DNA from 2 places in the Sulfitobacter sp. 1A10359 genome. Region 2 is predicted to be linked to the other one. Evidence: riboswitches for the same ligand, from Rfam matches in the RefSeq annotation. Region 2 holds a riboswitch; the other holds the start of a gene.

Region 1 (3,399 bases), on a different contig from region 2:
CCCCCGCGGCCTCGATCAAGGCGTTTGGCATGGCATAGGCCCCGGCGGTGAAGGGCACATCTTCGCCGCTGTCATAGACAAAGACGCGGGGGGCGGTCTCAAGCGGGGGCAGCGCCGCTAGGAATGCGTCGAGTTCAGCTTGGTAGCCTTCGATCAAACTTTCCGCGCGATCCGAGACGTCGAAGATCGTGCCGAGATTGCGCATGTCGTTATACATATCCTCCATCGAGGATGGGGCTTTTTGACCGATATGGATGCAGCTTTCGGTGAGTTCATAGACTTGAATGCCGAAGGGGGCGAGCGTTTCTGGCGTCACTTCGCCGCCGACCTTCATGCCGTAGTTCCAACCGGCAAAGAAGAAGTCTGCATCCGCCCCGATCAGCACCTCCCGCGAGGGGTATTTCGACGACAGTTCCGGCAGCGCTGCGACACCTGCGGTCATCTCTTGGTCCAGTTTGTTCCAGCCCGAGATGCCGGTATAGCCCACCATGCGGTCTGCGAGGCCGAGCACCAGCATCATCTCAAGCAGGTTCACGTCATTGGCGACCGCGGCTTGGGGTGGGTGATCGAAGGTGACTTCGCGGTCGCAGCTTTGCACGGTGGTCTGGGCGAAGGCCGATCCGGCGATCATCAGGGCGGCGAGAGTGGTGAGAGTAAGTTTCATAAGAGTTTTCCGTTTCAATCTGGAAGGGCAAAAGAGAAATGCGCCGCGCCGCTGGGGGTGAGCCGCTCGCGCTGCGCGTCGACGCGAAATGTTCTTGAGACGAGATCATCGGTCAGAACCGTATTTGGCGGGCCGAAGCCCTGCGGATAGCCGTCTTTCAGCACCAGCACCTCGTCACAGATGCCATCGGCCATATTGAGATCATGAAGCGAGACGACGATGGTCATGTTCAATCCGCGGATCAGGGACACGATTTCAAGCTGGTGGCGTATATCGAGGTGGTTGGTCGGCTCATCCAGGACCAAGACCTGCGGCTCCTGCGCCAAGGCGCGGGCGACCATGACGCGCTGCCTTTCCCCGCCCGAAAGGGTGCCGACATCGCGGTGGGCGAGGGGGTGCAGGCTGAGCCGGTCCAAGACGCGGTCGATGATCTGCTCGTCCTTGCGGCTGGATGACGAAAACGCCGCGCGATGAGGCGTGCGGCCAAGGCGGACGATCTCCAAGACCGTCAGCCCAAAGGACGGCGTCTGTTCTTGCAAGACAGCGGCGATGCGCCGCGCGGCGGCACGGGCGGAGAGGGACCAAATATCCTGCCCGCCCACATGGATCGATCCCGTTTGGGGCGGTTGAAAACGGTAGAGCAGACGTAAAAGGGTGGATTTGCCCGCGCCATTCGGCCCCAACACGCCCAGAACGCCGCCCGCTGCGACGGTAAAGGACGTAGGGTGCAGAACCGGCTGGCCCGATTTTCCCGGCGCCCAGCTTACATCCTTTACTGCAAGGTCGGCGGCTCTCATGAGACGCGCAGGTGGCTGGGTTTCAGCTCGATCATCGCCGCGGGCACCCGCGCAAGGGTGGATTTGCGCAGTTTGCCGGGGCGGTCCAGCGAAGAGCACCAGCCGTCATTCAATGTGGCATAACGCTGGGCGAAGGCCACAAGGTCGTCGATGTCTTCGTCAGGGTCGATGTCGCCAAAGAGGTAGGTCGCCTTTTTGCTGGCGTGATAGGCCACCGTGCAGGGGCGGTCGCAGCCCGCCATACAGGCCACGCCCGCGATCTCGAAACCCTCAGGGATCGCCGCGCCGGCTGCCGCGATTGCGGCGCTCAGCCTCTGGATTAGGTCAAAGCCCGGCCGGCAATCCTTGCCCTTGTGTTTGCATGAGGTGCAAACCGTAATCCTGTGGTTTTGATGCGTATCCATGTCGCCCTCCGCGATCGCGCGGGGGATCGAGCAGCCATGTTCTACAGCAAGGGAGTTTCCCTGTCGCCATCATGTTCTCCTAACCAGACACCCCGTCTGGGTTGAGTTGCAATTACGGCCCTCTCGGTGCCGGTGATGGCAGGTCTCCTGACTCGCGGATCGACGCTCGCCCGAACCTTCCCAAGCCTAAAGCTCAGTGGTTTTGCCGGGGTCGCTCACCGCTCACAGTTGCGGGGGCAGTTACGGTTTCGGCGCGCGCTGCTTGCCTTACCGTATTCCCTTTTCATCCCAGACGCCGCTGCGGCGGCTGGAAACCATCGCCATGATCTGTGGCCGAAGAGCCATGCCGGGTCAAGCTGCTATCCCGCCTGTCGCTCCGGCCCATCGCGCCGGGCGCGTAGCATATCGAGGCTCCGGTTCAGTTCGGGGTTGGTCATATCGCGGGCGATGACGACAATGCGGGACTGCCGGTCGTCCTTTGGCCAGTCGCGCAGGGGGACGGGCGGATCGAAAAGATGCTGCACGCCGTGAAAGACAAAGGGGATGGGGACGTCTTCCAGATGCACGATGCCTTTGACCCGCAAAAGATCGGACCCGCGCAGCCTGACCAGCGTGTCGAGCCAAAGGTCGAAAGCCTCGGCCGGGATCGGTGCGTCTAGAACGATGGAGGCCGACCCGATCCGCGCATCATGTTGGTGGGTTTGCATCATGGGGGCGGATGCCGTGGGCGCGGCGAAGCCCGAGAGGTTGTCAAGCGGATCGGACTTTTCGACGGGCGTGAGCCATTCCATAACGTTGCTCGCATCAACCGCCCGCCGCATACCGCTGAGCCCCCAGAGCGATGCAACCGGGATAAGCCCGCGTTCGGCCTTGATGATGCGCGCCGTTTGATTGAGGTCGCGCAGCCTGCCTTCAAAGGCGGCAAGCGCTTGCTGGGTCACCAAGTCGGATTTGCTGAGCACCAGCAGATCGGCCATCGCCACCTGCGAGACGGCTTCGAACTGCTGATCCAGCGTGTCCGGCCCATTCGCGGCATCGACGACCGTCACAACCCCGTCCACGCGGAATTTGCGGGCCAGATAGGGATCGGCCAAAAAGGTCTGGAGAATGGGGCCGGGATCGGCCAGCCCCGTCGTCTCGATCACAACGCGGTCGAATTGCACGCGCCACGTCTGCCTGCGGCGCTTGAGGTCTTGCAGCGTCCGCGACAGATCCCCCCTGATCGAGCAGCACAGACAGCCCGATTGCATGAGAATGACCTCTTCGTCGGCGGTTTCGATCAGATCGTGGTCAAGCCCGGCCTCGCCGAATTCATTCACGACGACTGCGATTTTGGGAGCCTCTTCGCTTGCGACGATGTGATTGAGCAGCGTGGTTTTCCCCGCGCCGAGGAAGCCGGTCAGCAGGGTGACGGGAATGCGTTTGTCGGTGGCGGGCATGGTTTGCGGGCTCTGCTATGGATTATTTCAGAAACGTTATAACATCACAATATGAGGTGCAACCCGTAGGCCGGTGCCCCGAGCTTGCCAAATCC
Region 2 (3,399 bases):
TGGGCATGGCCCTCGCCCGGTTGATTTTCGCCGCTGGCGTTCTGGGGGGCAAAGGCGAAGCCTTCGGTCTCAACAAAAAGGTTATGGCCTGACATCGGGTCGGGGGTCACGCGGATTGCAAGGCTGGGGGCCTCTTCGGCGGCCAGCGCGATGGGCTGGCCATGCATGCGCGCGTGATCCGCGCCACCGTGATCCATGGCCACATGCCCGCCGCCGCCATGGGCGGCAGGGTCGCCGTGGTCATGGCCGTCGAAGGTCACACCGTTGCTTGCGGCGATGGCAAAACCGATGCCACCGCCAAAGACCAATCCAATGGCGAAAAGCGCCAGTGATCTGTCCATTTCGACCTCCCTCAGGCGCTCTGCGCGCCTTCACGTTGCCAAAAGAACCCGGCGAAACTGCCCAGCAACACCCATGCGGCCAAGCCGATGCCAAGCGCACGCGCGGCGAAGAGCGCGCCGATCTCTGTCGGTACCGGGCCGCTGAAGCTTTCGGGTTCGGGTGCGCCGACGACATGGGGGGCCATCAGCAGAACCGCCGCGCCGATCCACGCGCCCCAGCCTTTGCCGAAGGCGAGCAGCCAAAGCGCTACCAACGCTGCCGCTGCGGTGGCGAACCACCAGATCTGCCGCGCAGTGATGTCTGCGGCGGCGACGCCGGGCACTTCGGGCGCAAGGCTGAACCCCGGCGCGAGGTGGAAGGCCACGAAACCGGCGACACCCCAAAGGATGCCCCAGCGGCCATCGATTACCGCGCCGCGCTCTTCGCCAAGGCTCATCGCGGCCAGAAGGATCAGCGCATAGGCGGTATAGGTCAGCATGGTGAAGATCAGGCTCAACCCATCGCGGACGGCATCGAAACCGGGCAAATCGGGGTGCGCGCTGACGGGGTCGGCCCCGAAATGCACCAGCGCGCCGGTCTCATAAAGCTCGGCGTGAAGCAGCACGGGCTGCACGAAATAGAGTTGCAGCAGGCCGGTCAACAGGCCGGCAGAGGCCCCGGCAAACAGGGCGGAAGTCAGAAAACGTGAAAACATCGCAATGATCCTTAGATGCGAAATGATACTCAGCGCCGCGCGAAACGCGGGCCGAGCCATCAGCCAGCCTCAAGATGTGCCAAAGCCCTCCCGACGCAGCGAACGGCGGGCGCGGGCAAAACAGCGAAAGGCAGGCATTGATAAATGGCAGAATCACAGACAGCCGGACTGCGGCATGGCAGCCCGGACCCCAGTGATACCGAACGCGGCGCTTAGTGGCAGGGAAAGCCTGTCGCGTGGCGCACGTCATGGGCGGCATCATGCAGTGCTGCGGCCTGCACATGGCCGGTCAGCGCCATCAGAGCCACACCCAATACGGCGGCAAACAGCGCCGGTACGAGTTTGCTGCGCGTGGCACCGGCGGTCTTAATCATCGTCGTCATCTTCAATCTCCTTACCGTCACACCCGACGGGATCTAGCGTTTCATTTGCCTGGCAGGTCTCCTGGCTCGCGGGTCGTGGCCTTTGCCCGCCTTCCCCGTCCGAAAGGACAAGTGGCACGAGGGGCATTGGCTTACCGCTTACAGTCGCGGGGGCGGCTTCGGCTTCAGGGTCGGGCGACCCCTTACTGAATTCCCTTTTCGGTCCCACACTCGAAGGCGCTTTTCGGGACACCAAGCGCCCTCAATTACGCATTTTAGGCCCTTCCTGACAAGCCGCATTTATCGAACCTCGCGGAACCGTATGGCGCATACAGCATTTAGTAGATAAATATGGCCCAACCCCCAGTATGCGGGTTGACCCAAAAGCCACGTGCAGGGCACATTGACGGCCAGTTTTGATCAAAGGGCGGGAATTCATGAACGACAACACGGTCTCCGCCGCTCGGCAGACCCTGACCGAAGACGTTCTAGGCAAGGTCGTGCGCTATGCCCGCCTGCCGCTGTGCATCACCGACCCGACCCTGCCGGACAACCCCATCGTCTATGTGAATGACGCTTTCACCGATCTGACCGGCTATGGCTTGGATGAGATCGTGGGCCAGAACTGCCGCTTCCTGCAAGGCCCGGAAACCACGCGCGAAAGCGTCGATGCGGTGCGCGAAATCCTACTGGCGCGCCGGGTCGACACGGTTGAGATCGTGAACTACCGCAAGGATGGCAGCCGCTTCCTGAACGCCCTGCAACTGGGGCCGATCAATGACGAAGATGGCAATCTGATCTACTTCTTCGGCTCGCAACTCGACGTTTCCGAACGCCGCCGGGCGGAGCGGGAGCACCGGCAATTGGCCGATGACGAATTGCTGCACCGGCTGCGCAATATCGTCAACGTCATGACCGCCATGGTCCGCCTGACCGCCCGTGAGGAGCCGAGCCCCGCGGCCTTTGCCGACAAGGTGATCGAGCGGCTGGCCGCCTTGGGCGCGGCGCATTTCGACACGATTGGCCGCAGCGACCAGCATGAGGTGGATTTCGAGACGCTGATGGGGCCGATCATGCGGGCCTATACCTCGGCCACCGAGGATCAGATCAACCTCACCGGGGCGAATCCGCTGATCTCGCACCGCCTCGTTTCCCCCCTGACGCTGGCCTTGCACGAGCTGGCGACGAATGCGGTGAAACACGGCTCGCTCAGTTCCGATACCGGGCGGGTATCGCTCGATATCACCATCCTTCAGGAGCCTGCCCGCCTGCGGTTTGTCTGGCGCGAAACAGGCGGGCCGGAGGTCATCAAGTCTCCGCGCAACAGCGGCTCGCGGATCATCCAGTCCTTGACCCGCGCGGTCGGTGGCACCCTGCACTACGATTGGCAGCCCGAAGGGTTGATTGCCACGGCGGAGTTCCCCGTGGCCGCCCTTGGCGAAGGCTGACCGTCAGACGATCACCTGCTGCGCGGCCTGCTCTCCGACCCCGAAAACACGCTTGTAACGCGCGATCTCATCCACCGGACCCATCGCCTTGTTGGGGTTGTCCGACAGTTTGACCGTGGGCCGCCCGTTGGCGCTGACCGCTTTGCAGACCAGACTAAAGGGTGCCAGCGCATCATTCGGCACCAGCCCGCGGAAGTCATTGGTCAACAGCGTCCCCCAACCGAAAGAGACCTTGGCCTTGCCCGCAAACTGCGCGTGCAACTCCTTGATCTTGTCCACATCCAGCCCATCGCTGAAGATCACTCGCTTGGTCGTCGGGTCCTCGCCGCGGGCGCGCCACCAGTCAATGGCCGTCTGCGCCGCCGTGGCCGGATCGCCGCTGTCGACGCGGATGCCGGTCCAGCCCGCCAGCCAATCCGGCGCGTGATCGAGAAAGCCCTTAGTGCCGTAGGTATCGGGCAAGATGATCCGCAGGTTACCTTCGTGCTCGTCATGCCAATCCGACAGCACATCATAGGGCGCGCGGGCAAGCTCCGCGTCATCTTCGGCTAAA

Evidence for each region. Region 2 has a riboswitch for cobalamin ahead of ACGYK2_RS09495 (CbtB-domain containing protein). Riboswitches for the same ligand answer to the same signal wherever they lie in the genome.
Region 1: another riboswitch for cobalamin. It lies ahead of ACGYK2_RS13305 (DUF1636 domain-containing protein); the one in region 2 lies ahead of ACGYK2_RS09495 (CbtB-domain containing protein).

Annotation. Positions count from the first base shown of each region.
Region 1 is NZ_JBIFGB010000006.1:4,695-8,093, forward strand. It holds gene ACGYK2_RS13295 (ABC transporter substrate-binding protein) at 1-664, opposite strand, end outside; gene ACGYK2_RS13300 (ABC transporter ATP-binding protein) at 679-1,461, opposite strand; gene ACGYK2_RS13305 (DUF1636 domain-containing protein) at 1,458-1,865, opposite strand; cobalamin riboswitch at 1,985-2,199, opposite strand; gene ACGYK2_RS13310 (GTP-binding protein) at 2,225-3,304, opposite strand.
Region 2 is NZ_JBIFGB010000003.1:218,508-221,906, forward strand. It holds gene ACGYK2_RS09485 (hypothetical protein) at 1-341, opposite strand, end outside; gene ACGYK2_RS09490 (CbtA family protein) at 353-1,036, opposite strand; gene ACGYK2_RS09495 (CbtB-domain containing protein) at 1,249-1,419, opposite strand; cobalamin riboswitch at 1,453-1,670, opposite strand; gene ACGYK2_RS09500 (PAS domain-containing protein) at 1,836-2,846, shown strand; gene pncB (nicotinate phosphoribosyltransferase) at 2,850-3,399, opposite strand, start outside.